Regions from separate parts of the Furfurilactobacillus sp. WILCCON 0119 genome, predicted to be linked through region 1. Evidence: predicted binding sites of a transcription regulator. Region 1 holds the regulator's gene; the other holds the start of a gene.

Region 1 (15,870 bases):
TGACCCATGCGCAAACAAGGCCAGTCGGGCGGTCAGCACTTCGGCCCGCACGGCCTGCCATTTGGACTAACGCCGCACTTGAAAAGACCGGGTCATCCGCACCTAAAATCAACACATCAATGCCCGGTAACGTGACCCCCCGCTCTAAGATCGTAGTCGTGATCAACCCCTGAACTTGCCGTTCACGCATTGCTGTCACTTTTTCCAGTCGCTCAGGATCCGTTGCGTGGACCGTCGCAAACGTTAACTTTGGAAAGACACGGGTCAAGATTTTTGCCACGACCGCTAGTTGGGCCACATGTGGGACAAACAGTAAGAAACGTTGCTCACGCTTGATGAATTGGCTTAACACCCGTAACAGCCCGGCTGGCAAGTGGTGCCGTGCTAGCTGGCGGCGCCAATTAATCGCCAACCGAACGGTCAATTCTGGCAGAACATGTCCGTGAAAACGTAAGGGTAAGTAACTCAACGTGAGCCGTCCGTGGTGAACATCACGCAATAGTGCCCGGCTTGGTGTTGCTGTCAGATACAACGTCGCGCCCGTTAGTTTTCTAGCGGTTGCGACTGCCACCGCCAAGCGCGGGTTGTGTGCAAATGGAAACGCATCGACTTCATCCACGACGATAACATCAAAGGCGTGGTAAAATCGATAGAGTTGATGCGTCGTGCACACCGTCAGCTGGCGATACGCATACGGCCGTGTTTGCCGTCCATGCAACACTGCAATTGGGACGCCTGCAAACGCCCGTTTTAACCGTGGCGCAAGCTCCAAGCACACATCGACGCGGGGTGAGGCGACCGCAATTCGGTCACCACGCGCCAGGGCATCCGCCAACCCAGGAAACAACATCTCCGTTTTTCCAGCCCCTGTCACCGCCCACAACAAGTGCTGGCGGCGTTGCTGAAAGACGGTCACGATCACTTGAGCACACGCCGTTTGCAACCGGGTCAGTTCGCCCTGCCATGTTAACGGATGGACTGGCGGATTAAACGCATTTTGTTCCGGTAACCCCACCAGTTGTTGCCGACTGGTGACGCGGCCAAGTGTTAAGCACGCGGGGCAAAAATAGGTTCCAGTCGCCAGGCGGACCTGGTCGCTTGCATGCCACGTCTGGCACCGCTCACAACGAATCCGCCGGCCGTGCTGACTCATGGCCGGCCGTCGCTGCAAGGATGCCACTTGGCGCAGATCAACGTCACTCAATTCATCGGATAGTAACTGCCGTCCATATAATTGTTCTGGATTCATGGTTGCCCCCTTTTACATCTATCAGTACATACGTTAAGTCCCCTAAAAATATTTTCACGAGGTTATTTTATGTCAGTCCCCCCATTTTTATCCCTTGCTGAACCACACGAAGCAGAGCAAACCATTAAAAAATCACGGTTTATCGGTAACGCGGCACCAATCACCTCAGAAGAAGACGCGCAGGCCTTTCTGACCAGTGTTAGCGACGCCCTTCCAAAGGCCAACCACCATACGTTTGCTTACGTTATCGGCGACCACGATGAAATCACCCGCCAAAGTGACGGCGGTGAGCCCAGTGGCACGGCAGGATCACCGCTCCTAAACGTCATTACCCGACTTGGCTTGCACAACGTGATCATTGTGGTCACCCGCTTCTTTGGTGGCATCAAGCTCGGTGCCGGCGGACTCATTCGGGCTTACGGCAGCACGGCCAGCCTGGCCGCAGCCGGTTCCGTGGTTGCCCGGCAACGGCTAGCACGTTACCAAATTACGCTCAGTTATCAACAGGCCGAACCACTCACACCGTGGCTCACCGACCGTGTCGTCACCGTCGTGGATACGGCTTACGCGGTCGCCGTGACGTTTACCGTGCTGGTTAACGCGGCAGACGCCACGTTTGTCGCCGATCTCACCAGTAAAACCAACGGTCAAGCGCAAATCGTTGATACCGGGGAGACGTTTGCGTTTGTTCCTTATGATCCAGAAACGACCAAATAAAAGCAGCCCCCATCAATGATGAAGGGCTGCTTTTATTAGACACTATTGTTTTAAGTGGTAATTGTACGTGGACACAATGATGTTTTCACGTGAATTCAACACCGTCCGTAACCGCAAACTGGTTTGGTTATGCAGGATGTTTTGCCATGGTCGCCGTGGAACGAACTGTGGAACCAGCACCGTGGTACTGTAATTTCGTTCCGCCGCCCGTTTCGCAATGACATCACAGAACCGCAGCACAGGTCCAGAAACTGACCGGTACGAGGAGTGGATGTCCACAAACCGAACGTTTGGGAAGTCCCGTTTGAACTCAGCAACGGTCTCCCGTTCCTTATTTGGGTTTTGGTCAAACGACACGTGCATCGCAATGACGTAATCCCCAATGGATTCCGCGTAGTCGATGGCACTTTTGGTCACCCGCGTCACGTTCGAAACCAACACGATTACCGTTGCCCCATCATAGCGATGTGGCTTGGCCTCCGCATTTTCAGCAACCCGCAATTGGGCAGCCACCGTTTTATAATGGGAGTGAATTTTATGGAACATCCACAGTAAGCCCACCATGACGATTGGGTAAGGCCACACGTTACTAAACCGGGTCATGAACAAGAAGATGGCAATGGCGGCGGAGATAAACGCCCCGATAAAGTTAATGAACGCTTTGCCTTGCCAGAACCCTTCCCGTTCACGCCGCCAGTGAATGATCATTCCTGATTGTGATAACGCAAACGGAACGAACACCCCGACAGCATACAGTGGGATCAGTAACGTTGTTTGGGCGTCAAAGATCACGATCAACGCAATCGCCCCTAATGCCAACGTGATGATCCCATTGGAATAACCCAACCGGTCCCCACGGTCCATGTAAGCATGGGGCAGATTTTTATCCTTAGCCAGGTTGTACGCCAAGATTGGGAACGCTGAGAACCCGGTGTTGGCGGCAACAGCTAAGATCATGGCCGTCGATGTTTGTAACAGGTAGTACAGTAAGCCGTGTCCAAACACGCCGGCCCCAATTTGAGAAAGGACCGTTTGTGTTGCCATTGGCTTGATACCCAACCAGTAGTTGATAAACGTAATGCCAGCAAAGAACAGGGCCAAAATTGTGGCCATGATGGCCAACGTTGCGGCGGCATTGTTTGTCTTTGGTTTTTTAAAGTTCGGCACCGCATTACTGATGGCTTCAACCCCGGTCAGTGAAGATGATCCAGAACTGAACGCCTTGATGAACAGTAACGCTGTCATGCCCTTAACGGGCGCTCCAACGGCGGCAGTGGCGTGGTAGGCAACCTGTCCCGTAACGATGTTGTAAATCCCGACAATGATCATCAGTAAAATCATGCCGACGAAGAAGTACACCGGAATGGTCAGGAAGTTGGCTGACTCACTCATCCCCCGAAGGTTCAGGGTCATAACGAACAGCACGATGACAATGGAAATCAAGACCTGATGGTGATACAACGACGGAATCGCCGACGTGATTGCCTCGGTTCCTGACGTCACGGAAACCGCCACGGTCAACATGTAGTCAACTAACAGTGACCCCCCAGCAACAAGTCCCGCGGGCCGCCCCCAGTTAGTTGAAGCCACCACATAGGCGCCACCACCAGATGGATACGCATGAATAATTTGTTGATAGGACAGCGTGATCGCCAATAACAGAATCAAAACGATTCCGGCAATCGGCAGTGAGAACCAAATGGCGGCTGCGGATAAGGTTACCAACACCGTCGTAATTTGTTCTGTCCCATACGCCACAGATGACAATGCATCTGAGGACAAGAGCGCCAAGGCTTTAAACTTCGTTAGGGCCTGGCCACCCTCATCCAATGTTTTTAGCGGCTTACCAATTAACAGTCGCTTTAAATAGCGCCACATAAAGAAACTCCTTTAATATCGCCCATTTCACTTAAAAATAGACGCTTTAATTATTTGAATTATCAGCCTGCTTAAGGATCAAAGCTGGCTAAAAACGGCAAAAAAGCCACAACATGGCCGCGGCTTTCTAGCTCACTCATTCTACACTACATTTTGAACAAACACCAAACAAACCTGTGTCTTTTCTCAATGAATTAGCTGATAAATAATTAATAAAAAGCTGTCACTTTTCACATTACTATCCATCATTACGGGCACTAAAAGTGGCGTAAAGCGCGATAAATAAGGGGCTAACACCCATTGGTGTCGGCCCCTTATTTATTAAACAATTTATTATGGTACTAAAACTACATCATTCCGCCCATTTGAGCAGCTTGTGCCGCAGCAGCGGCGTCAGCAGCACCGTTGTCTTGCTTTGGTTCTTCAGCAACAACTGCTTCTGTTGTCAGTAACAATGATGAAACTGAGGCAGCATTTTGCAGTGCTGACCGGGTAACCTTGGTTGGATCCACGATTCCGGCTTCAACCATGTCAACCCATTCATCAGTTGCAGCGTTGTAACCAACGCCTGGCTTTTGTGACTTCAGCTTTTCAACGATTACTGAGCCTTCCTTACCGGCATTAGCAGCAATCTGACGAACTGGTTCTTCCAGGGCACGCAACACAATGTTGATCCCTGTTTGAACATCGCCTTCTTCTGTCAATGCAGCAACGGCGTCAATCACGTTGACCAAGGCAGTCCCACCACCAGATACGAAACCTTCTTCAACAGCGGCCCGCGTTGCATTCAACGCGTCTTCGATCCGGTAACGGCGTTCCTTTAATTCCGTTTCCGTAGCGGCACCAACGTTGATCCGCGCAACACCACCGGATAATTTAGCCAACCGTTCTTGCAACTTTTCTTTATCAAAGTCAGACGTTGTGGCTTCCAGTTCGCTCTTGATGTTAGCAACCCGTTCTTCAACGGCCGCCTTGTTACCTGCACCTTCAACGATGGTAGTGTTGTCCTTAGTAACCGTAACCTTACCTGCTTGACCCAACTGTTCAACGGTTGTGTCCTTCAAGTTCAGGCCAAGGTCATCAGTCACAACGGTTCCGCCAGTCAAGGCAGCGATGTCTTCCAGTTGTGCCTTCCGCCGGTCACCAAAACCAGGCGCCTTAACGGCAACCACGTTGAATGTTCCCCGCATCTTGTTCAATACCAACGTTGGGAGTGCTTCACCGGTAATGTCATCGGCGATGATCAACAATGCACGGCCCTGTTCAACAACTGATTGCAATAATGGCAAGATGTCTTGGATGTTCGCAATCTTCTTGTCGGTAATCAGGATGTATGGGTTGTCTAAGTCAGCTTCCATCTTGTCGTTGTCGGTAACCATGTATTGACTCATGTACCCACGGTCAAACTGCATTCCTTCAACAACATCGGACGTTGTTTCGATTCCCTTAGATTCTTCAATGGTGATCACACCATCGTTACCAACCTTTTCCATTGCGTCGGCAATCAACGTCCCGACTTCTGGATCAGCGGCTGAAATGGACGCAATCTGAGCAATGTCAGACTTAGTCTTCACATCGTGGCTCATCTTGTGCAAGGCATCAACGGCGGCGTTGGTTGCCTTTTCGATCCCGGTGCGAATCCCAACAGGGTTTGCACCCGCCGTAACGTTCTTCATCCCTTCGTTAACGATGGATTGCGTCAACACCGTGGCGGTCGTTGTTCCGTCACCGGCGATGTCGTTTGTCTTGGAAGCAACTTCTGCCACCAACTTAGCACCCATGTTTTCGAAATGATCCTTTAATTCAACGGCCTTGGCAATCGTTACCCCATCATTTGTGATGGTTGGTGAACCGTATGTTTGTTCCAAAACGACGTTCCGTCCCTTTGGTCCAAGCGTTGTCTTTACTGTGTTTGCTAATTTATCGACCCCAGCGAGCATTGCGCTCCGGGCGTCTTCTGAAAACTTCAAATCTTTAGCCATTTTTCTGCCACCTCAACTGTATTTTAGTGTGCTGACACATGCTTATTTCGGTTTGTTAACGCTGCGTTGTTATTCAACAACCGCAACGATGTCTTTTTCATGGAGAACCAGGTAGTCATTACCGTTATCTGAAACTTGGGTTCCCGCATATTTGTCAAACATCACAACGTCGCCCGCTTTAACAAGTGGGGCAACCGTCGTTCCGTTGTCCAAAATCCGGCCAGTTCCAACTGAGATAACCTTCCCAGTTGTTGGCTTTTCCTGTGCATTACTTGCAAGGACAATGCCACCAATGGTCTGTTCTTCTTCTTCTGAAGCTTGTAAAATAACGCGATCTCCTAATGGTTTTAACACGTTGATTCCCTCCAATATCATTATTATAATCAGAGCTTTTAGCACTCTTATACGTTAAGTGCTAACAACATGCTCTATGATAACCATGCCGCTTTCTGAATGCAAGTGTTTTGGTCAAACTTAGTCAAAAAGTTTTTTCCCAAGCCACTGACGCCCCATTCACCAAGACATACGGCAACGTGAGCCAAATGTTTTTTGACAATAAAAAAACATCTGGCTCATTGTCCAAATGTTGTTAAACCGTGCTTATTCGTCGTCCTCTTCCCCATCGTCGCCACCTTCGTAATGGTCGATGAAGTAAATCAAGGTTTGTAATTCGTTTGTTAAATCGACGTTTTGAACCCGAATGTTGTCAGGAACCGTTAACCGCCGTGGCGTAAAGTTCAAAATTCCCTGAACACCAGCTTCAACCACTTGATTCGTCACGTCTTGCGCTGTGTCTTCTGGCACACTCACAATTGCAATTTCAATTTGTTGATCCCGCAACTGTTGTACCATCTCATCCAGTGGATAAATTGGCACACCACTTTGAACTGTATTAATGATGGCTTCGTTCACATCAAAAGCGGCACTGATCCGAACGTTACTGTTTTGGTGGAAGTTAAAGTTGAGCAATGCATGCCCAAGGTTCCCAACCCCGATCAATGCAACGTTAGTCAGTTGATCCTGATTTAAGATTCGTTTGAAGAATTCAAGTAATTTAGGCACGTCATAGCCGTAGCCCCGTTTTCCTAGTGCACCAAAATAGGAAAAGTCCCGCCGAATCGTGGCGGAATCCACCTTCACTGCTTCTGACAATTCTGTTGATGAGACGCGCATCTTATCTGCGTTGAGGAGAATGTTCAAGTATCGATAATAAATTGGCAACCGTTTTGCCGTTGCCCGTGGAATTCGTTGTTCAGCCACAGCAGTCACTCCTTTTCTTTCCGCACTTTGCGGGTTATCCTTGTGAAACTCGTTGTAAGGTAAATTATAGCATAGGGCCCCTTATTGTGAAGCATATTTCATATCAGCATTCGGGTATTTCGCAAAATTACAAGGGCATTTCACCATTTTTCAATGCGCAAAAGTGGCTTAAACCGGCGTTTCTTTTACTGATTAATTTTTAGACCACTTCTCGAGTGGTTACACGCGTTTATCCACCAATCATTAGTTCATTTCACGAACTTTTTGTCCCTTTCGCAATCCCACCCCACAACATGCTAAAATAGAACAAAGACTTTTATGATGTAGGAGACCTCAATTTATGCAAGTGCTTCAGGTGCAACAAGTTGCGCGACGTTTCGGCGCTGATACTTTATTTCAACACGTTTCAATGACCATTAACGACCGCGACCGTGTCGGTTTGGTGGGCCGGAATGGTGCCGGAAAATCCACCCTGCTGAAAATGATTGCTGGCATTACGGAGCCTGATGAGGGGACCATTTCCTCTTCAAAGGGCGCCACCATCGGCTACCTTCCCCAGGACGCCGGCTTAACCTCGAGCAACACCGTCTGGGACGAAATGCTCACCGTTTTTGCTCAGCAGCAGCGTCAGGAAGCCCAGTTGCATCAACTCGAAGCCCAAATTGCCGACCCCGCGGCTGATCATACCAGTACAGATTACACCCACTTACTAACCGACTACGACCAGTTGCAGCACGACTTCACAGAAAATAACGGTTATGGCTATCAGGCCACGATTCGTGGTGTTCTCCATGCCTTTCATTTCGATGAAGACACGTACGACCGTAACGTCACCAGTTTTTCTGGTGGGCAAAAGACCCAGCTTGCACTTGCCAAACACCTTCTTCAACGCCCAGACCTGCTGATTTTGGATGAACCAACAAACCATTTGGACATCCAAACGCTAAGTTGGCTAGAGGATTACCTGAAAACGTACCCGGGAGCCGTCCTCGTCGTTTCACATGACCGGTACTTTCTTGACCATGTCGTGACCACCGTCTACGACATGAACCAACACACGTTGACCCATTACACAGGAAACTACTCAGCTTATTTAAGCCAGAAGGCAACACGGCTCACCACTGAACAACGGGCGTACGATAAGCAGCAGACCCAAATCAACGCCCTTGAAGATTTCGTTAACCGTAACATCGTCCGTGCCTCAACCACCAAGCGGGCCCAAGCCCGGAGAAAACAGCTCGCAAGTATGGATCGGTTGGAGGCACCCAAAGATGACGATCGCTCCATTCGCATTCGGTTTGAACCATCTGGTGAAAGTGGGAAAGAGGTGCTCAAGGTCCAGGATGTCAGCATTGGCTACATGAGCGACCATCCGCTGGCCGAACACATTAATTTAGACGTCGTTAAACAACATGCGGTCGGCATCGTTGGTCCCAACGGGGTTGGTAAATCAACCCTCTTGAAATCCATTTTGGGCCAACTGCCACTGCTTGCTGGAACTGTCAAACTTGGTGCCAGCTTGAGCATTGGTTATTATGATCAAGAACAAGCAATCCTGCACGATGACAAGACGGTCCTTAGTGAAGTGTGGGATGAACACCCCACCATCCCTGAACGTGATGTGCGGACACTGCTTGGTAGTTTCCTCTTTACCGGAACCGACGTCGAAAAGCGTGTCAGCGCGCTGAGTGGTGGTGAACGCGCCCGGCTCTCGCTCACAAAACTATCCTTAGATCACGATAACTTTTTAATCTTGGACGAACCCACGAACCATTTAGACATTGATGCTCGTGAAGTTTTGGAAGAAGCCCTGAACGCTTTTACCGGAACCATTCTCTTTGTCTCACATGACCGGTACTTCATCAACCAGGTGGCCACTGAAGTCGTCGAATTATCTGCGGCTAAGACACGCTGGTTTGACGGTGATTACGATGACTATCAGACCGCCATCGCAGCTGACCAAGCAACCCTGCCAACGACGGAAGCCACTCCGACCACAACGGCCGCGGCCTCTGCCTATCAAGCCAGTAAGGCAGACCTTCGTGAGCAACGGAAATTCCAGCGGCAGGTAACTGCGCTCGAAGAACAAATTGACGCGTTGGACGAACAGATCACCACCGTGACGGCGACCATGCAGCAACCAGAAAACGTTCGTGACATCGGTAAACTCACGGATCTTCAGCACGAGCTGGATGCACTAAACGAACAAAACGACACCCTGTCACTTGAATGGGCAACCGCAAGTGAGGCGCTTGAAACGTTTAACGCAGAACATAACTTAGCTTGATCCTGATTAAGCTAAAATTAAAATGACCACCTTCTCAAGAATTGGGAAGGTGGTCATTTTAATTTGTCATCATTAGTTAGGCGTCCATTCCTGGCAACCAGGGAAACTCAAGACTTGGATCGGCGTTTAAATCTAACCCCGCAAAGTGTTGCTCAGCCAGCTCAATGTGGGCGGCTGCCCCGATCATGGCTGCATTGTCACCACAAAGTGCCAGTGGTGCTGCCACAAGCTTTGTCTCGGGAAAACGTGTCGTGAGCAGCTCTGCCAACCCATCACGCAAGCCACGGTTAGCGGCAACCCCACCGGCTAGAACTAACTGGTGAACGGGGAAATCTTTCAGAGCCGCACTCACCTTCGCCACGAGAACATCAACCACGCTTGCCTGAAAACTTGCGGCTAAGTTCGCGCGGTTAAGTGTTTCACCCCGCTGATCAGCATTATGAACGGTGTTAATAAAGGCACTTTTCAATCCACTAAAGCTAAAGTCATAATTGGCTTCATGAATCATTGCCCGTGGAAAGTTAAACGTATCTGCGCCCTCATGAGCCAGGCGATCGAGTTCTTTTCCTGCCGGATACGGAATGCCAAGGACACGGCCGACCTTATCGTAAGCCTCACCCGCTGCGTCATCGCGTGTATCACCGATGATTTCAAACGAGTTGGCCGCCTTCATGAGAACAATCTGGGTATGCCCACCGGAGACTAACATCGCTAACAACGGAAACGTCAACGGTTCAACGTAACGGGCCGCGTAAATATGGCCCGCCATGTGATTCACCGGAACCAATGGTAACCCATGTGCAAACGCAAACGTTTTGGCCGCGGTTACACCAATAAGTAACGAACCAACCAGCCCTGGCCCATACGTGACCGCAACCGCCGTCAACTCAGCGGGCGTCACCTGTGCTTCTGTCAGCGCCTTTTTGATCCCAATGGTAATTTCTTCAATGTGATGACGGCTGGCCACTTCTGGCACCACGCCACCAAACCGTTGATGACTCTTAATTTGTGTTGCAACAAAGTTACTGAGAATGCGGTCACCATTTTCAACAACGGCAACACTCGTTTCATCACAACTGGTTTCAAAAGCTAAAATCAACTCACGTTCCTGCGTCACAATGTTCTCCTTTTACCTTTCGTTGCATGATTACGGCATTCTCACTGGGTGCGCTGTAATAGTTCGGACGTACCGCAATGGCGTGAAACCCCAGGCGCTGGTACAACGCCCTGGCAGCGTCATTATGTTCGCGCACCTCAAGTGTGATTACCTGCGCCGATTCATGAGCGTGTAGCCACACGGTCAACAGCTGACGCCCCAGCCCGCGGCCTTGCGCCTGAGCACTAATGCCAATGTTGGTGATTTCTGCCTCATCAAGCACCTGGCTCCCACTGATAAAGCCCAGTGGTTCTCCGTCCTGCTCGATCAGCCAGTAATCACTCGTCGCTAACCCAAGGTCGCGTTCAATAACGGTCTGTGACCATGGTGCCCCTGTCGCGTACGCACTCGCAGCGAGCTGCTCAATCAGCTGGGCACCTTTGTGTTTGTCAACCGGTTCAAACGGCCGACACACAACGTTACTCATCTGCTGGGTGGCTATTGATTAGCGGAAGTAACATGTCAACGGCATCCTCATGGTCACCAAAGTAGTACCCACGTTTAATTCCCGTCTGCTTAAAGCCAAGCTTTTTATATAAACGTTGCGCGCCGGTATTGCTCAAACGCACCTCCAACGTCACCTGGTGCATCCCCATGTGTCGTGCTTTACGAACCAACGTCCGCAATAAAAATTCACCTAAGCCGGAATTCTGCCATTGTGGCAACACCGCAATGTTCGTCACGTGGGCATCCTTCCGCCGCCGGTCAAGGGAGCACCCCGCAAAAGCAATCAACTGGTCATCCTTACGAATAACGAGGTACAACCGATCTTGTTTCCGCTTTAATTCATTGGCAAATGCTTGGTCATCCCACGGTGTTTTGCCATCATAGACAGCCCGCTCCACGGCCACGATTTCTGGAATGTCTGGGAACTGTGCACGTCCTAAAAAGTACTGCACATCACGAATCATCAACCGATGATTTTTAATGTCCAGATCTTCCACTTGCTGTTGGCGGACGTCACTTGCAAAGTGCCGTTGATACCATTTTTGGACTGTTGCCTTACACTTCTTCAACATAGTTCGTGTTCGTCTCTCCTGGATGTGCAGCCGCCCACTGTGCTTCAGCTGGGGATAACCGCAAATATTTCGGTACAAAATTATCAATATTCTCAACTGGTGCGATTGCTTGACCAAGCTGCCCTAAGACACCCGCATCGGGTAAATTATCAGCTGTTGGCGCAAACAACGCGTTGTCACCTAACTGGTTCACAATTTCATCATGGTAACGGGTTGTTTCCCCCACCAGTAAAACAGGTTCGTTCAGGTCAGCCAACAACGTTAACCATGAGGTCAGGTTCGTATGCTGGTCAGCAATGACATTCGTTAATTCGCCCTCTTTGACACGGTAGCCACCAGCATAAAGTTGGGTGTTCCGACCATCAAACACGGGAACAATCAACTGGTTGGACGCTTGCGCTACACCACCAGCGAGCACGGCAAGACTTGAAACACCAACCAATTCTAGGTTCAGCGTTGCCGCTAATGTTTTGGCCGTGGTGACGGCAATGCGGACCCCGGTGTAAGAACCAGGTCCTTGTGCCACAACAACACGATCAAGGTCCGTCGGTTGCCAGCCCTCGTCGGCCATTAAGGAAGCAATGGCTGGCATCAGTTGAACGCTATGATCAAGCTGTGTCGCCGTCGTTACTTTACCGACAACGGTCTCATCTTCTAATAATGCCACGCTTAGCGGCCGGTTTGATGTATCTAATGCAAGTACCTTCATGTCATGCCTGGCTTTCATTTTTTTCGTTCGTTTAGACGTCCATTATCTTAACACATCTTCACAAAAACCCCTAGGGCCATCCCCAATCCTAACGAGTTGTGTCACCGCTTTACGTTCAGTACATCGGCAATAAAAAAAGTTCACTGATCATCATAAATGATCAGTGAACTTGATTAATTGAATATTGGATTAACGATCTTCATAACCATGTGGATGGCTTTGGGTCCAAGCCCATGCTGTCTTGATGATGTCGTGCACATCATCGTATTGTGGTTGCCAGCCCAAAATTTCACGGGCATCCGTTGAATCAGCGACCAGTGAATCTGGGTCACCGGCACGCCGTGGTCCAATTTTAGCAGGAATTGGTTTGCCAGTTACTTCACGGGCAGCTTCCACCATTTGTTTCACTGAGAAACCAGTCGATGAACCAAGGTTAAATGCCCGGCTGGTGTTGCCGTCAGCCAAGTAGTCCAGCGCCAAGATGTGCGCATCCGCTAAGTCTAAAATATGGACATAGTCACGAACGTTTGTCCCATCTGGTGTGTCGTAATCATCACCAAACATATCAATGTGGTCACGTTCGCCAAGTGCCGTTTGCAAAATGATGGGTAACAAGTGGGTTTCTGGGTGGTGATCTTCCCCAATTGAACCATCGGCCTTTGCACCAGCTGCGTTAAAGTAACGCAGTGCAACCCACTTAATACCGTAAGCTTCATCACACCAACGAATCATGTGTTCCATGATCAACTTACTTTCACCATATGGGTTGATTGGTTCCTTGTGGTCATCTTCATGAATTGGAATCCGCTCTGGCACACCATAGGTTGCCGCTGTGGATGAGAAGACCATTCGGGTACAGCCTTGTTCATGCATCACTTCAAGTAATGTGATCATGCCACTAACGTTGTTATCGAAGTACTTTAACGGATCCTTCATGGATTCTGGCACGATGGAAAATGCGTCCATGTGAATCACGCCATCAATTTGTTCTGTTTCAAAAACATGCGTTAAAAAGTCATGATCACGCGTGTCCCCTTCGTAAAAATGGGCCGCGTCATTTACGGCAGCACGGTGGCCTGTGGATAAGTTATCCACAACAACCACGTCATGGCCCTTTTCGATCAACCGATCAACCATGTGTGAGCCGACATACCCGGCCCCACCAGCAACTAAAATTGACATTTTATTTCCTCCACAATTATGTTATCGCTTTCAAGCATAGCACAGCGACGCTTTCTCGCAACATTTTCGTTAATAATTGATACCGTTACTTAATCTTTGTTTACACCACGCCACGTAAACTCTGCCTCGGCGTAGCGCTCACCGTCACCTTCAATACGGTGAAGCGTCGTGATTGTGCCATCATCATGAACGACGGGCACTGTGACAACACTCTTAATTTCATGACCGTAGCGAACCTCATTTTCAAACCGAATCGCAACATGCGCTAACGCATGGGTGGTCAAAAAGTCCTCACCGAGGGGGTCCATCATCCAGTCAAAGTAATGGGCGTTGTTCACATGATGGTTCGTGTCTAAATCAAAGTAGCGCACTTGGTAAGGCTGACTTATCACGGCCATCTGCTCATCGATGCTTGTGGGCCGCGCCAATCGCGGAATCCGTTTCACCTCATCAGACTCGTACGGCGCGATCGCTGCTGCCGGAATGGCAACCATCTTACGAGCCGCTTGATCCATAACAACACAGATCGACTTTACGTGAACCAGCAGTTCGCCGGCCTCGTCGCGCATAAAGAACTGCCGGTAAGCAAAGTACCGGTTATTAGACGTCGCTTCAGTCGCTAGTGTCACCCGTTCATGATCGCGCGGTAGTCGGGTGACGTCGATTTCGTACTGGGCAATGACCCAACCCTGGCCGTTTTCCAACATGTAGTCCGTCCCAACGCCGAAATGATCGGCTTGATCATACGACGTGAGTACCAACATGTTGATCAACATGGCCAGCGTTGTCTGCCCCGTCAGGTCTGTTTCATAGTATTCAATTTTATGTGGTGCTTCGTACCACCGTGGTTCAGTCATTCATCCACCTCATTTAAATGATGATACGTTGCGTAGACGGCCTGCTTCTTTAACCCCCGTGTTTTTGCAACAGCTTTAATGGCATCATTTGGTTTTGCACCTTGATTGATCAACGCCGTGACGTGCGCATCAACGGTCAATGCCAGCAATGGATCAACTTCAACGGCTTCAACATGCTCCGCCCCGCCGATCAAAACGACAAATTCGCCACGAATCTGGTTGTCGCGGGCCCATGCCACCACTTCAGCAGCGGTGCCCCGAATAAATTCTTCAAACTTTTTCGTCAATTCCCGGCATAACACCAGTTGACGGTCAGGGCCCACCGCGGCTTCAATCGCAACGAGGGTTTTAAGGAGACGGTGCGGTGCTTCGTACAAGATCACCGTTTCTTCATGCTTCGCTAACGCGCTGAGCTCCTCACGCTGTTCCTTTAGTTTACGGTTCAAAAAGCCGTAAAAATAAAAGGGTTGGGGCACTAGGCCACTAGCAATCAACGCGGTCACACCGGCATTAGCGCCTGGTAGTGGCACGACCGGAATGCTTGCTTGAACAGCAGCGGCAACCAGCTCAGACCCGGGGTCACTAATGGATGGCATCCCGGCGTCACTGACCTGCGCGATGGTCGTACCTGCCTGCAATCGCGCCACTAATTCAGGAATGCGTTCCTGCGTGTTGTGCTCGTGAAAACTGATTTGCTTGGTGGTGATGTCAAAATTATTCAGTAATTTTTGTGTGTTGCGCGTGTCCTCCGCCGCAATTAAATCAACATCTTGTAGCGTTTGGACGGCGCGGTAGGTCATGTCCTGCAAGTTGCCAATCGGCGTGGGCACTAGGTACAGTGTCCCCACAGTGTGGTTTGCAAAACTTTGTTGGCTGGTAATCGTCATGATGTCTTCTTCACTCACCCTTAACTAGCTTTGTTAGTGCGCTCACGCTCACCGTAGATCAACTCTAAACAAAAGGCACACGAGTCATCCGCTTCACGGCGTTGGCCGTAAAATTCACGACACACGTGAAAGCCAGCGGCATACAAGCGTTCAAGGTTTTGAAGTGACTTTGATAACCGTTGTTCATCGTCGCCATCGATCCCATTTTCACTCAGTAATTCTCGTAGGTGTTGGTTTTCCACAGTTAGTTCAGCGTTTTCCTCAGACAACGCCGTCACCTGTGCCTTCAATGCCGTTAATTGTGCCAAAATGGCGTCTGTTTGTTCTTCTAAGTGATCGAAATCACTCAGCAGTGCTTGTCGTTTATCCACCACTACACCTCCACCAATTTTCAAACCATTGTTCATCTATTGCGCCACGGTCAAGCCATCAATAATTTGTAACGTTAGCGCCTCAACCGTGTTTTCAAAGCTAACGTTTCGTTCTAATTGCTGCTTTGATTGTAACCCCAAATCAGTCATTTCGACGAGTTGATTTTGCGTATAATTCGCCGTCAATGTCGCTAACTCCGCGCGGTGGCTGGGGAAACTCATCGTGACAGATTCCGTCACCTCTGGTTGGCTGATCAGCAGTGCGTCACGCAATGCCGCAATGATCATGTCCAATAATAACCGCTGGTGGCCCCGA
Region 2 (15,870 bases), on a different contig from region 1:
CGATAAGATAAGGAGGCGAGGATATGTTAAAAAGAGCGACGATCATTGGTGCAATGGCAACGGCAGTTTTACTGTTAGGCCCAGCAATAGGTGTCCATGCAGCCGGAGACGTTGGTACTGCACATACAGAGGTAACTGCTAGTTTCCTTCCGGGGAGTGGTCCGAGTGGTCCTGTTGATCCAACTAATCCAGGTGGTGGACCGGTTATTAATCCAGGGAACCCGGGGACAGGAGCGACAGGACCATTACGGCTGAACTATGTTTCTAACTTAATTGATTTTGGGGCAAACCCTATCAGTAGTTCAAACCAGACATATACGGCTAAAGCAACGTCAGACATGATCAATGGTTATCAGTCCGCGCAAGTGTCAGATGAACGTGGGACCACGGCTGGTTGGGCATTGAAGGTGAGTGGTTCACCAATGAAGGCACCAGTAACTAGTGATACCTTGACGGGTGCAACGTTGACACTGCCAGCCGGGACGGTTGCGACAGCATCAGGAACAAGTAATGGTGCAGTTGCCACGGCCGTTTCAAACGCATTAGATTCTTCAGGTGGGGTTCTATTAGGTGCCGCCGCAGGAAATGGTGCTGGATTAACGGTTGACCGTTGGCAACCAAGTGCTGTGCAACTGCAAGTTATGGGTGGAACTGCGAAAGCAGAAGCCTATTCAACAGACTTGACGTGGACGTTACAAGACGCGCCAGCTTAATACTGGCCCATTGATGGTTCATGATTGAAGACGGTGAAGTGACCGAGAATGATGATCATAATTGGCAACGCCGGCAACCGCTCAATCGCGCGCCGGCGTTTTACTTAGAAAACATTTTGTAGTGGTTCAAACAAAAAGGAGGAAGCAAATGAAACAACGAGGACAGTGGCGGTTAGTACTGATTTTGATGATGAGCTTTTTTATGGGAAGCACATTGACGCATACCGCTTTCGCTGCGGATGACGCTTCCGAAGTTGGCTTTAGTGTGAAGGCTGAGCTACCGAAAAACCAGATTGATCAAAAGCAAAGCTATTTTGATTTAAAGGTTCAACCAGGTGATGAACAAACAGTTAAAATGACGGTCTACAACAGTAGCAATAAGGCGATGAAAATCAAGAATGAGATTCATGCAGCCCATACTAATGCGAACGGCCAAATTGAATACGTAACACCGGCGAAGAAACAAGATAAAACGTTAAAGCAGCCGTTAACGAAGTGGGTAACGTTGCACGAGGATAAAGTGATTACGGTGCCGGCAAATAGCGAAAAAACACTTACGGCAACCATTAAAGTTCCGAAAGATGCGACGAAGGGAGTTGCCCTTGGCGCATGGTACTTTGAACGGGTGGTTAAAGATCAACAAACAAAGGAAGCAAAAGGGATGACCATTAACAACCGTTATGGGTACGCAGTTGGAATGAAGTTAACGGTCGATCACACGGTATCACCAAAGCTGGCGTTGAACGACGTTAAGCCAGGACTTCGAAACTACCGAAAGGGAATCTTTGCCAACCTTCAAAATTCACAGCCAGCAATTATTAGTGGGTTAACGGTGACGGGGAAAGTTTATCGTGAAGGATCAAATAAGGTTGTGAAGGAAGCTAAACTCGAACATGTCGGAATGGCGCCAAATTCAAACTTTGATTTCCCGATTCTCTACGGGAAGGATGAATTATTGCCCGGGAAATATGTTGTCAAAATGACGGCCAAAAATAGTGATCATCAGTGGTCGTTTACGAAAAAAATGACCATTACTTCGGAAGACGCCAGTAAGGTGAACAAAAAGGCGTTAGATAAGGCGCCTGAACGAAATGTTCTATGGTACGTTGCTGGCGGTGTGTTACTGGCAATCGTTGTCGGTGGACTAATTTGGATTATCGTTCGCTTTGCTTGGCGACGTCAGGAGAAGTAGTCGGTTGTAAACAGTACGTAAGGTAGGAGGTGACAAAATGAGACGATGGCGGCGGTTCGGCCGAATTGCGATGACTCTGTTGCTTGTAACCGGAATGACCGGAATTACGAGCATAACGAGTTTTGCGAATGACCAGGCACAAAATGAATCACAACAACCGGTGAAGGCAAATGACCAGTCGAAACCGGAAGAAGATGATGAGCAGGTAAAACCAGCAAATGAAGCAACGCCTGAAACGACAAATGACAAAGATAAGAACGCTGATGCAAAGATACCGGATTTAATTACCCGGTTAGATGCAACAACGTTAATCCAAAACGGCCAAACGGTTCGCGGAGCTAACGATTTGTTAGGGACCTTAGGAAGTTTGATCATTAGCCTGAATGGGACGCAAAAATTAACCTTAAATAACCAGGTCACCAACTGGTCTGGCGATATTGGGACCCCGATGAAGGTTGGCGATACGGTCAATGTTGTTAATAGAACGCTGGGCTTACTGGAGCTGTACAACGTTTCCTTACCCGTAACGGACCCAAATATGAGTGTGACTCAGGTTAACGGTGGGGCGGTGCCATCGGCCATCACTTATGATCAAAAGGCAGGAACCATGCCGGCCTTCTTTGGTCAATCTTTACAGCTGTCAGTGGGGACCGCGTTTAACTACACAACTTCAGACCAAATCAACAGTGTTTCGTTTATGATTGACGGTCAACAAATTGCGGGTGACGCGTTCAATACAAGTGATACGAGCACAACCGGGTCCACTCTGACCGTCAATGCTGGAAAAATTGCGGCGCGAAACTGGTCAGCGATTAAGACCGCCCTTGATGGTTTATCACCATCAACCGGACACACGTTAAAAGTTGTGGCTTATCATAATGGGCGTCCAACAAATCCGTGGACAAGTACAACCAGCATCCCGTTATATGTTAACCCGGCCCAGCCAACTGTCAATTCGGTCTGGTCTGGACAAAAGCAGGTAAGTGGAACTTCAAGTGCAATTGGTGCCAGTGTTTCAGTGACCGATGGTAGTAATAATGTTTTGGGGACGGGGACCGTTGCGTCCGATGGCAGCTATATGGTCACACTGAATCGTGCGGCGATTGCCAATGAAACACTGACGGTAACGGTGACCAACCAGGGATTATCGGCAAGTACCACCACTACGGTTCAACAAAATCAAAGCATTCAGGTCAACTCACCAAGCCAAATTGCCTGGAATCAGCAAACATCATTACCTGATAGTAATGCCGGTTGGCAGTTAACCGCCTCTGGTAGCGGATTTCCAGCGACGAGCAATCCCGCTGACCTCGTTATCGACGGCAATGATGTTGGGGCAGATAATCCGATCACTCGTGGCACCCCAGTAACTGCCGGGACCACCACCGGAATTAAATATAGCGATAAGACTGCTATTTTAAACGGGTTAGATCCGCAAAAACAACATACTGCGGCGCTAACGGTTCCGGGTATGCATAACGCAACAACGGGGACCGTTCCATTGATTATTTCTGTCCCGACGACCCACTCAGTGGTGAGCGGAAGTGGCGCAACGGCCGTGACCGGGACGTTAGCACAAGTTGGGAGCACAGTGACGGTGACTGATAGCACAAACCATCAATTAGGAACCGGAACGGTTGCTAGCGACGGGACGTATAATGTGACGCTAAACCGAGCAGCGATTGGTGGTGAAACGTTGAGTGTTAAAGCAACGAACGGATCTGGTGGGATGAGTACGACGGAAACGGTGGTGGTTCCGCTGGTTGAACAACTGTATGTTCAGGCTGTGTCACCATTGACGTTTTCACCGGCGACCATAACGGCTGGGCAAACGTTAACACCAAACCGGGCTCAAAATTTCACCATGACGGCAGTTAATTCACTGAATGCGGGGGCCGGCGCGAAGTGGACCATGACAGCCTCGTTAGAAAATAACGTGTTGACGAACACCCTGAATCCTGTGGACAAATTGTATCAGCCCCTCGTTTTCACAGATGCAAATGGGGTTAGCACACGACTGTCGACCAGTGCCTTGCCAATTTTCACGAATGATATGACAAACACAGCCGTGTATCCCACCAGTCAGTTTCAACGGGTTGGCTTTAATGACATCCTGAGCCAACAAAATAATGCACAGGGTGTTCGCTTGGTGGTCCCAAGTGATTCGGTTCGTTCACAAAGCTACCAAGGCATTTTGGACCTTAATTTTGCAACGACACCAACAAATTAGACACTTAATGCGTTTCGTTGAAGTGGTATAGTAATCCTATTAGAGTCAATTGAGGAGTGGAGCTATGTCACGTCAACCGCGCGCACAATGGCAGAAAAACATGTCAGCATTATGGGTCGGTAATTTTGTTACCGGTGCAGGTGCCAGCATGAGTCTGCCATTTTTACCGCTATTTATTAGTCAAATGGGTCATTTCCCGAAATGGGAGCTGACGCTGTATGCCGGTTTGGCCTTTTCGGTCACGTTTCTAAGTCAGGCGATCGTGTCCCCACTATGGGGCCGGTTGGCAGACCGGACGGGGCGCAAACCGATGTTGATGCGAGCCGCCATTGGGATGACGATCACGGCCACGTTGACCGGATTTTCGCCCAATGTGTGGGTGCTGATTGGGTTACGGCTCATTCAGGGTGCCTTTTCCGGATACATTAATAACGCGTACGCGTTGATCGCCAGTGAAGTGCCCATAGAACAAAGCGGCAAGACAATGGGAACACTCACGACGGGCGCCGTTGGTGGTCAGTTGATTGGACCGATCATTGGTGGACTGATTGCCGAGGTCGCCGGCTACCGTATACCGTTCTTTATCTTTGGGTTCTTAATGTTTATTGCGTCTCTGGTCACGTACTTCTATGTTAAGGAAGATTTCACACCTGTTGCGAAAACGGATAAGGCGGGGCAGGAAAGTGCGTTTGCTCACATCGCTCATCCCCGAATCGTGTGGGCGATGATTGGGTCATCAATGCTGATTCAAGCAGCGACAACTTCGATCAACCCGATTATCAGTTTGTTCGTAAAAGAACTGATGGGTGGGCGCGGAAACATTGCGTTTGCTAGTGGGGTCATCGCCGCTTTACCAGGGATTGCAACGCTAATTGCCGCACCACGACTTGGCTCACTGGGGGATCACATTGGGCCCCAGCGCGTACTGATTGCCGGATTGATCTTTTGTGGATTGATGTTTGTTCCGATGTTCTTCGTGACGTCGGTCGTTATGTTAGGGGTGTGGCGCTTTTTGGTTGGCATTTCCGACGCGGCGTTACTGCCCGTGACCCAAACAGTGATGACGCTAAATACGCCGGATGAAGCAGTTAGCCGAATTTTCAGTTACAATCAATCGTCGCAGGCCATCGGCGGTATCAGGCATTCTGGATTATCGGTACGTGTTCTTGATGACAACATTGCTGGTGGTCATCAACCTTGTCATGGTCGTGTGGGCCTATAGGACAGATAAATAAAAAAGAGAGAGCGAAACGACATGCGTTTAGGCTCCCTCGTCTAACAAGAATCCCCACTTATGGACGCTTTTGGTCCATGAGTGGGGATTCTTGTTAGACGAGTCGAAGTCTGCATGTCGTTTCGCGTTTTCGGGAGCCAAAACCAGAAAAAGTTGCGAGTATGTACTTGGTCCATGAGTGGGGGATTCTTGTTAGATGAGTCGAAGACTGCATGTCGTTTCGCGTTTTCGGGCGACAATTAAATTAGTTAAATATTTACCGGTGGTTGAAAGAACCTTGACATTGATCTGATATATTTGTATCGTACGATCAAAATGGGGTGGCGTAATGAATCCAGCAAACACGGTATTTATGATTTTATCGACGATTTTAGTCTTGTTCATGACGCCTGGCTTGGCGTTTTTCTATGGTGGCTTGGTCTCAAAACGAAACGTCGTTAGCACGATGCTATCGGTCTTTGTCATCTGTGGGTTAGCCATTTTACTATTCGTGATGGTGGGATCGCAGTTAGCGTTCAACGGGGATATTGGTGGCGTCGTGGGCCACGTTCAGCACTGGTGGTTAACGGATGCAAACCTCATGCGCACGACGGCGACTGGAATTCCTGAAGCGGTTTATTTACTGTTTGAGATGATGTTTGCGGTGATCACACCAGCACTGTTTGTCGGTGCGGTGGTGGGCCGAATTCGGTTTAATTTCTTATTGGCTTTCATCGTGCTGTGGAGCCTCGTGGTTTACTATCCGATGGTGCACATGGTGTGGAGTCCAAACGGGTTACTGGCGAAGCTTGGCGTTCTAGATTTCGCTGGTGGAACGGTGGTTCATATTAATGCTGGTGTTACCGCGTACGTCTTGTCAGCGTTCTTAGGGCGACGGTTACGGCCAGCGACCAACCATCCGTATAACCTTCCGTGGGTTCTTTGTGGAACAACAATTCTGTGGGTTGGTTGGTATGGCTTTAATGCGGGGAGTGCGCTGGCAATCAATGGTGTGGCCGTTACCGCAATGTTAACCACGACGGTCGCCACCGCCACGTCGATGATGACGTGGATGGGGCTAGAGGCGCTGCTTCACCGGCGGGTCACGTTGACTGGAATCTGTACCGGAACCTTGTGTGGCCTGGTCGGAATTACACCAGCTGCTGGGTACGTTACCGTAAATGGGGCGCTATGGATCGGCGTGTTAGCAACGTTAGCTAGTTATGGGTTTGTTCATGTGTTGAAACCATTGATTGGGATCGATGATGCGTTGGATGCGTTTGGCTGTCACGGGGTTGCCGGAATCACCGGATCAATCCTGACGGGCCTCTTCGCCACGCACCAAGTGAATCAAGCGGTGATCCATGATGGCCTCTTTTATGGCGGTGGCTGGCACTTGCTCGGGGTTCAAACGGTGGCAACCGTTGTGACGATGTTGATGGTCGCCGTTACCAGTGGGTTACTGATTTGGGGCTTACGCCGGTTTATTCCAATGCGTGTTTCAGCACAGGATGAAAGAATTGGCCTGGACGAAAGTGAGCACGGCGAGCGGGTGGAAACAACGGACCCTTACGCGAGTCATTTGTTGCAACACCAGGAAGATTTTGCTGGGCAGTTAGCCCGGCTTCGGCATCATTAATGGGTAAAATTAAAAAGCTGATTGTTAACACACCAGCCCAAACGGGTGGGGTGCTAACAATCAGCTTTTCTTGTGAATAAAATTAGTTAGCGTCTTTGACCTCAACCTTGACTAAGAACTCGAAGTCAGGATTCAGTGAAATTGAAACAATGTGTTGATCGTCATCAATCTCAAGTTTGGTGAAGAAATCGTGTTTGGCGCCACCTTGGCCGTCCTCGTACGTTGAGTTCGTCTGGCGCACGTGATCGACAACATCCCGTAAAACGGTGTCAAATGGGGTGTCATCACCGTCATCGGCAAGCCAGGTGAGTTCATCAAAGTTGAACACAACGTTTGTCATCCGTAGATGGTGCATTCGCGTCATTACAGCGAAAAAGAAGTTGAGTTCTGATTTTGATAAGTCTGCAAAGTGAACGTCACTAATTTTAAATGAGTCATTTGTCATCTTCGAAGACCTCCTTCATTGGGTAAACAAATCCACTAAATATAATTATTAGCATACAATCATTAAGTGGGTAACGCAATTAATGTGCTCTCTTGGAACAGTGGTAAGAACGATAAAGTAAAGATTTGAGTAATGGGGGGCTTAGATTAGTCAAATGGTTGGTTTATCCGTTATAATAAAAATGTTGCTAACACCTTGGACAAATGAAAGATGGTGGCTATGTGAGTAAACCCTGTGAAGGACATCAACACATTGATCTCGACGGACCAAAAATGGATTGGGTTGTGGATCAATTATTTGCGGACCCTGCGGAAACAGATGGACGACAGACGTTTGATGTCTGGGTTGGACCGGTTGAATGAATAACTTATTAGACGCGGATGATTTTTCTTGCAATAAATCATAATTCACCGTGCAAAACGGCTTAACGTTACTGACAAATCAGTGACGTTAAGCCGTTTTTTCAGATGGTCAACTGGGAAACTTGCCCCCAAATCAACAATTTGATATGCTTTTTATAAGGTAAATACGAATCTGCCGCCGGGCAGGCACCGCACTTATATCCGTTAGGCTTAATCGGATATGGGCGCGGTGTATTTTTTTAAGGAGATGGAATGTTATGGCATGGCTTTATTTAACAATCGCGGGACTTTTTGAGGTTGTTTGGGCAACGTTTATGAAGATGAGTGATGGGTTTCATAAACTGGGATTCACTGCACTCACCATCATTGGAATGTTGGTGAGTTTCGTCTGTTTAGCAGAGGCAACACGACGACTCCCAATGAGCATTGCCTATCCCATTTGGACCGGAATTGGTGCGGTCGGTTCTGTAATCGTTGGGGTGGTCTTCTTTGGCGATCGAATCAGCCCGTTGACGTGGGTTTTCGTTGGCTTCTTATTCATTGGAATTATCGGGATCAAGATGACGAGCAAGTAGGACGAGCTTTGATTTACATGTTGTAGTACTGAGAGAGCACAGTAGCAGTAAATATGAGCTATGGGAAACAAATCTAATTGTTTCACGTGAAACCACAAAAACCTCCACGGAATTTTCCGTGGGGGTTTTAAGTTTACAGGGGAACGTCATCATCGAAATTAAACGGCGACTAAGTCATGTTGTTGAACCGTGCCACGGTCGAGGGATTGACCAGCGGTTGGTGAGCTAATGAGGAAGCCGGAAAGACGATGGGTAACGGCAATTCGAAGAAAGCTGGGGATGGCTGTTCCGACTGCGATGGTTGCCCAGGTACTCGCTTCGGCAAGGTCACTTGCAACAATCGTGGCCTGAAGAAGGTTACTGGTGTTGTTATCAGTGGCAAGGTTGGCGGACTGGGTGACAACCGCACCATTCTGGAGCTGGTAAGCAGTATTGGCGCGATGGGGAGTTTCAACGCCAATGGTCCAGGTAAAGGTGGTGTCAGCCGCAGTGCCGACCTGAATTGTACCAGGGCATTCCAGTGCAACCGCGAAAACACTGGGGAGTTGTAAAAGCGGTTGGAGATACTTGATGAATGCCTGGCGAATCGCCCACTGACGGGTAAGGATTGTCATCAGAGTTGATTGGTCGAGTGAAGATTGGGCAACGTGATTGATAAAGTCAAACTGATGCAAAAGGGGAGTAAGCTCAGTTTTGGCTAGTCCACGTTGACGTTCAAGGGGCGTCGCGTCTTGGGGTATGGTCGTTATTTTTTCAATGTGGTGGAGATAGTGAGCAACGTTTTTAACGGTTTGATCAAACGTTAGGTGGGCGTCTGTCTCGATCGTTAAGGTTCCCATTTTGAGTGTGAATGGGACGCCCATCACGTTGATGATCCGTGTCATAAACTTTGCTTCTGTTGTTGTTTTCATCATGAGTTCCTCCTTAGTTAGCCTTAGCGAAAGACTGGGTCGTTGGGTTGTCATCATCACGGTGATGATCAAGAGTAGGTGACCCGGTAGTAATTTGAGATTGTGATTAGTCTATGGCCGCCAGCATAAAGTGGACTTAAAAGAAGACTAAGGAACTGCTAAAGAGGTAACGATTTTATTGAGACGCGAGTGTTCTGACCATTCGGTTAAAACCATAAAACGGCAGCGCCCAGAGGATTGCGGGTGTTGCCGTTACTTGAATTTATGAATGCTGGTGCTAAATGGTTGTATCGGTAACTTCTTTAGGATGTTCCTTTAAAAACAGAGCGTAATCTGTTTCAACCTGGTCAATGTAGGCTTCAGCCCAGTTGCTCATGGCGTGGTCAAATTCCTTATCATCGTTAATGTACCCGGCAATCATTGCGGCTGTTGGCGTTTGGCAATGGTCAATGGCAAGTAACCGGCCACAAGCTTCGGCGTAAACGTGGAATTGATCCCAATCAAGGGTCGAAAGGTCAACCGATGTTTTCATGTCCCGAAATTGGCGGACGTAGAAACTATGCTTTTTGCTCTGAAAGTAGCCAAGGAAGGGATCGGACGCAGATTGAAGGATCTTTTGTGAATCGATGATCCGCTGGCCCTCACTGTCTTCAGCAAAAGATGATAGGTTCAACTGGCGTTCAGTTCCGGATTTCCGGGTTGGGAGGGCTTCTTTAATTTGGAGAACGAGGTGACTACCATCGTTACTCGTTAATAACACAAGGTAACAGCGCGAGCCAAAGCTCCCAACACCGACACAGTGACGGGCAACATCTGTAATGTGGTATTGCGAAAGTAACAGGGCAATGTCCGTCCGAACGGTCGCCCGATACGCCGCTAAGTAGTCGCTGATGTTTTTAGTCACGTCATCATTTGTGTGGCGAGTGATGGTGGAAACATCAACAAAGCGAAGACCGTCATCTGTCATGTGGGTAAACTTTTTAACGACCTGTTCAGAGTTACGTTTGCCTGCTTTACTGAGGAAATATTGAAGCATCGTGGCTGTTGGTGTGTCTTCAGGAACAGCCTTCAGAATGCTGGCAACATCGTTTGCTGGGTAAAACCGGTCCAACGTGGTGCGGGCCATACTGGCGTTGATGCCAAGGCGATAACTCTTAGCCGTGTCATGAACCACTTTGTGAATCTTCTTTTCCTTAAAGCCATTTTCACGGCCGGCAAGGATGACGCTCACAAGGAGCCGTTTAACGTCACGTTCCCAGGAGTTTACCCCAGCTTCATCGAAGTCGTTGAGATCGAAAATGAGTTGCCGTTCCGGTGAGGCAAAGAACCCGAAGTTACCAAGGTGGGCGTCACCAGAAATGATGATCGGAATGTGCGTGCTAGCCTGGTGATTTAAGTCATGGGCCATGAGTTCGGCGGTTCCCCGGAAGAAGGTAAACGACGAGACACCCATCCGCCGGTAACGTTCTGGCAGAAGTTCAGGAACCAACATGTCAGCAATTCGACCCATTAATAAGTTTGCATCCCGTTTTGTCGGGACAAACGTGCCAAGGTCAGTCAGTGGTACTTTGGTGCGTAATGCTGCCCCGGCGGCGATCAGGTCCGTTTGTGACTGAGCGACCGTGATGTTATTAATGTTGAGTCCACGTGCTGCCATAGAGTTGACCAACCTTTCTATTTTTAAAAATAATTAAGTTGATTATACAACGGGAATGAAAATGAAAAAAGGTACCCCCACGGACGACGTTGTTCATGGGGGTACCTGTGGTAAATGTTGTGATTAAAGGTACTTTGCGTCAAACTCTGGATCTTGGCTGGTCAAAATCTTTGGACCATCCTTCGTAATGGCTAAGGTGTGTTCGTACTGACAACTAAGACTGCCGTCAGCGGTGCGAACAGTCCAGCCATCATCAGCAACAGGCGCACAACGCCAGTCACCAATGTTGACCATGGGTTCGATGGTGATGGTCATCCCTTCACGCAACCGAACGCCCTTGCCGGCTTCACCATAGGCAGGAACCATTGGGTCTTCGTGCATGGTGGGCTGGATTCCGTGACCAACGTATTCACGAACGTCGCCGTAACCCATTTCGTCTTCAACATAATGTTGAATGGCGTAACCAATGTCACCGATCCGGTTCCCAACCACGGCTTGATCAATTCCGAGGTAAAGGGCCTTCTTGGTGACATCCATCAGTTTCTTCACGTCGTCGCTAACTTCGCCGACAGCAAAGGCCCAGCAAGAATCGGACATGTAACCGTCGACACTGATAACCGTGTCAACCTTCACGAGGTCACCGTTCTTCAGCAAAAGGTCTTTGCGAGGGAAAGCGTGACAAACTTCGTCATTAACGCTGACACAAGTTGCAAAGTCGTAGCCTTCAAACCCTTTTTCTTCAGGCTTGGCATTGTGTTCGTCAAAGTATTTAATGGCAAACCGTTCAATTTCCCAGCTTGAGATTCCAGGTTTAATGATGTCGCGCAAGCCAATGTGCATCCCAGCTAAAATGGCGCCGGCTTTGCGCATCCCTTCAATTTCACGTGGTGATTGTAATGAAATCATTGAATTATCTTCTCTTTCCTATCATGTTGTGACACTACTTAGTCTAGTATACCCATTTATGCAAATAATGGGTCATCAAATGAACCGATTGCAAGAAAACGTGATGATCACGCCGATCAATTAGCTGGTTAACTTATTGAACTCATTCACATGTTTCTAGTGATTGTGCTTGACGAGTGAGGGGTGAACGGGTTACGCTACTTCCATCAATTACGCGGTTAAAGACCGTAAGCCAGATGATTGATGGGCCGACGCATTCACATCACTGCCATGAAGTGGAATGTGTTCGGCCAGCCTGCTACGTGTTGCACTACACAAATTCAATGTTATTCATGACGGGCTTTTTACAGAAAGGAAGCACACTTTTGACTAATCAAGTAAAACATCAAAAAGTTGTCCTGGTTGGGGACGGAGCAGTTGGCTCTTCATACGCATTTGCAATGTTACAACAACAAATCGCGGATGAATTAGTCATTGTTGATATTCAAGAGGACCACATCAAGGGCGACGCGCTGGACTTAGAAGACGTTCAACCCATGACAGCACCAATGGATGTTCATGCGGGGACGTACGCAGACGCTGCGGATGCAGACCTCGTGATTATTACTGCCGGCGTTCCTCGGAAGCCGGGTGAATCACGGTTAGACTTAGTCAACAAGAACCTGAAGATCTTACGGTCCATTGTGACACCAGTTGTTGATAGTGGCTTTGACGGGATTTTCATTGTGGCCGCTAACCCAGTTGATGTGTTGACGACGATGACGCAACGGCTTTCTGGTTTTCCAGAGGAACGCGTTATTGGTTCAGGCACGTCATTAGATACTAGTCGGTGGCAAGTTGCGTTGGCAAAGAAGTTCAACGCGGATCTGCGGACGGTTGACGCCTACATTTTAGGCGAACACGGGGACAGTGAATTCGCTGCGTACAGTGCTTCAACGATTGGTGGTCGCCCATTACTGGACGTTGCCAAGGAAGCTGGTGTTAGCCAAGAAGAATTGGGTCAATTAGAACAGGAAACCCGCGTTAAGGGTGGCAGCATCATCAACCTGAAGGGGGCAACCTTCTACGGTGTTGCCACGAGTTTGATGCGGTTGAGCCGGGCCGTTTTACGGAACGAAAACGTGGTGTTACCAATTGGGGCACCAATGAACGGTCAGTATGGGTTAACGGATATGTACATTGGAACCCCCGCATTGATTAATGCGACCGGTGTTGCAGGTGTTATGGAAGTCCCATTGACGGATGAAGAACAAGCCAAGATGACTGCTTCGGCAGCGGCATTGAAACAGGTTTTGGATGACGCAACGGCAGAATAAACGTGTTTTCACGTTTAGCAGACCGCTAACATTAAAATGAATGTTATTGGAAGTGTGCAGAATAAATCTGCACACTTTTTTTGATAATTATGAGAAAAAGTGTTTCGTTGGTAGATTCACAAGCAAAGATGAAATTAAGTGGATTTAAGAAGTGGATAATACCTGGCGTTTACACGTTCTGTTGACGGTACTATTAATCTTTTTAATGACACCTATTCAGTTTGACTATAAGCTTTGTGAGATTGTAGACTAAGTGAGGTTAATAACGACGCGTGCGAAATTACTGTTGGTAATTCGGACGTGCGTTGCTTTTATTTCATTTTGTTTGTTACTAAAAACACAAGGAAACGGAGGACCATGATAATGTCAGATTATCGTGTCGAAGAAGATACCATTGGGCCAGTTAACATCCCTAGTGAAGCACTATGGGGGCCACAAACTGAACGGAGCCGGAACAATTTTCCAACGGGGCAATTCATGCCAATTGCTATTATTCGTGCCCTGTTACAAATTAAGCGTGCCGCTGCCGAAGCCAATCAGGAACTTGGTCAAGTTAGTGCTGAAAAGGGTCAACTGATCGTTCGCGCCATTGACGAACTGTTGAAGTTGAGTGATGAGGACCTGCGGAAGGACTTCCCATTGCGTGTCTACCAGACGGGTTCTGGAACACAAACGAACATGAACACAAACGAAGTTGTCGCTCACGAAGCCGCAAAGTTGGATTCATCCATTGAAATCCTACCAAACGATGACGTGAACCACGGTCAAAGTTCAAACGACATCTTCCCAACGGCCATGAACATCACGGCCAGCGTTGCGGTTGCTGAATTAGAAGAAGCTGCCCAACACTTGATCGATGAATTAAAGGTTAAGCAAGAAGAATACTGGCGGACAGTTAAAATCGGCCGGACCCACTTGCAAGACGCAACCCCATTGACGTTTGGTCAAGAAATCAGTGGTTGGGTCAGCATGATCGAACACGACCTCGGTTACCTGAAGAGTTTGGACGGCACCTTGCTTGAATTAGCAATGGGTGGAACGGCCGTTGGGACTGGGTTGAACGCCGCTCCCGGGTTTGCCGATGACATTGCCGACCGGATGAGTAAGACCTATGGGCCAGCATTCACAGCCAAGACCAACAAGTTCTACGGTTTAGCTGCTCATTCAAACTTAGATGTTGTCCACGGTGCCATGAAGACGTTAGCTGCCGACCTGATGAAGATCGCTAATGACGTTCGGTTCTTAGCAAGTGGCCCCCGTGCCGCTTATGCGGAATTAAACATTCCTGCTAACGAACCTGGTTCTTCAATCATGCCTGGGAAGGTTAACCCAACACAGGCTGAAGCCATCACCATGGCTGCGGTTCGTGTAATGGGGAATGACGTGGTGGTTACCATGGCTTCTTCACAAGGGAACTTCGAAATGAACGTTTACAAACCAGTTCTGATCGACGCCTTTCTTGAATCAGCAGAATTGTTACGTGGAACCATGATGGGCTTTGCCGACAAGATGATCCATGGCTTGACGGTTAACAAGGAACGGATGCAAGAATTAGTGGACAACTCACTGATGACGGTGACCGCCTTATCACCGCACATTGGTTACCATGACAGTGCCAAAATTGCCCAACAGGCTGATGAAGAAGGGACAACGTTACGTGTTGCTGCTCTGAAGTCTGGCAAGGTTACTGAAGAACAGTTTGACGAATGGGTTGACCCATTAAAGATGACAAACATCGATCGTTAATCACGCACATTGAAAAAATAAAAGTTCAGCATCATCACTAAGGCAGTCCTTGATTAAGGAGGAGTGGCACATGGCATTCGCACTATTAGGTTTGTTAGTTTTGTCGTCCTTGTTGGTTGGGTTAGCGCTCACATCGCTTGATGCGCACACCTTAAAATGTACTGATTCCACCGACTAGTTCGGTGGGTAATATTGAGAGGAAATAAATCATGGGTTTAGAGAAAGTTAATTATAAAAAGTTTCTTTGGCCAGTAGTGATTGGGTTAATTCTCTGGTTCGTCGCACCAGTTCGACCAGATGGCATTAGCCTCGCTGCTTGGCACATCTTAGCAATTTTCGTTGCAACAATTATTGGTTGTATCACCCAGCCACTACCAATTGCAGGGGTTGCGTTGATCGGGATGACCATCACCGTTTTACTTGGCATTGTGCCCATGGAAGAAGCCGTTACGGCCTTTGGGACCAACGTTGTTTGGTTGATTGCCATGGCTTACTTCCTGTCACGGGGGTTCATCAAGACTGGGTTTGGTCGGCGGGTCGCGCTGATTTTCGTCCGCTTGTTTGGTAAACGGACACTTGGTTTGGCCTACTCACTGATCGGGGTTGACTTGGTCACTGCACCCGCAACGCCAAGTAACACGGCGCGTGCCGGTGGGATCATCTACCCAATCATCGAGTCACTGGCAACAACCTTTGGGTCACACCCAAAGGATGGCACGGAACGGAAGATGGGTTCATTCTTAGTCTTCGCTGAATTCCACGGTGACATCATTACGTCAGCAATGTTTATCACAGCCATGGCACCAAACTTGGTTGCCGTTCAAATGGCTGCTAAAGCCGGCATTCACATTACGTGGGTGGGTTGGTTCTTAGCTGCTCTGGTTCCTGGGATCATCAGTTTGATTTGTGTCCCATACATCATTTACAAGTTGTATCCACCAGAGGTTAAGGAAACACCAAACGCC

What was found. The regulator Rex, encoded in region 1, represses fermentation and respiration genes when NADH is low (regulators of the CRP and FNR family bind a similar motif). The targets are predictions, from matches to a motif close to TTGTGAANTANTTCACAA.
Region 2: a site for Rex is predicted at 13,485-13,502, ahead of ACRYI5_RS07895 (class II fumarate hydratase). Genes of this name have one in related genera too.

Annotation. Positions count from the first base shown of each region.
Region 1 is NZ_JBPCCV010000002.1:257,100-272,969, forward strand. Features, by position in the region: gene ACRYI5_RS04785 (DEAD/DEAH box helicase) at 1-1,249, opposite strand, end outside; gene ACRYI5_RS04790 (IMPACT family protein) at 1,319-1,966, shown strand; gene ACRYI5_RS04795 (APC family permease) at 2,009-3,844, opposite strand; gene groL (chaperonin GroEL) at 4,192-5,826, opposite strand; gene groES (co-chaperone GroES) at 5,896-6,180, opposite strand; gene ACRYI5_RS04810 (redox-sensing transcriptional repressor Rex) at 6,427-7,086, opposite strand; gene ACRYI5_RS04815 (ABC-F family ATP-binding cassette domain-containing protein) at 7,427-9,373, shown strand; gene tsaD (tRNA (adenosine(37)-N6)-threonylcarbamoyltransferase complex transferase subunit TsaD) at 9,450-10,490, opposite strand; gene rimI (ribosomal protein S18-alanine N-acetyltransferase) at 10,474-10,956, opposite strand; gene rimI (ribosomal protein S18-alanine N-acetyltransferase) at 10,949-11,548, opposite strand; gene tsaB (tRNA (adenosine(37)-N6)-threonylcarbamoyltransferase complex dimerization subunit type 1 TsaB) at 11,532-12,257, opposite strand; gene galE (UDP-glucose 4-epimerase GalE) at 12,447-13,439, opposite strand; gene ACRYI5_RS04845 (acyl-[acyl-carrier-protein] thioesterase) at 13,529-14,296, opposite strand; gene rsmI (16S rRNA (cytidine(1402)-2'-O)-methyltransferase) at 14,293-15,177, opposite strand; gene ACRYI5_RS04855 (DNA replication initiation control protein YabA) at 15,204-15,554, opposite strand; gene holB (DNA polymerase III subunit delta') at 15,591-15,870, opposite strand, start outside.
Region 2 is NZ_JBPCCV010000004.1:150,674-166,543, forward strand. Features, by position in the region: gene ACRYI5_RS07835 (WxL domain-containing protein) at 24-713, shown strand; gene ACRYI5_RS07840 (DUF916 and DUF3324 domain-containing protein) at 862-1,905, shown strand; gene ACRYI5_RS07845 (Ig-like domain-containing protein) at 1,943-4,135, shown strand; partial or broken gene ACRYI5_RS07850 (MFS transporter) at 4,200-5,370, shown strand; gene ACRYI5_RS07855 (ammonium transporter) at 5,698-6,987, shown strand; gene ACRYI5_RS07860 (RepB family plasmid replication initiator protein) at 7,070-7,432, opposite strand; gene ACRYI5_RS07865 (hypothetical protein) at 7,667-7,798, shown strand; gene ACRYI5_RS07870 (DMT family transporter) at 8,052-8,369, shown strand; gene ACRYI5_RS07875 (hypothetical protein) at 8,528-9,283, opposite strand; gene ACRYI5_RS07880 (DUF2252 domain-containing protein) at 9,558-10,937, opposite strand; gene map (type I methionyl aminopeptidase) at 11,061-11,843, opposite strand; gene ACRYI5_RS07890 (L-lactate dehydrogenase) at 12,209-13,159, shown strand; gene ACRYI5_RS07895 (class II fumarate hydratase) at 13,523-14,905, shown strand; gene ACRYI5_RS07900 (anion permease) at 15,115-15,870, shown strand, end outside.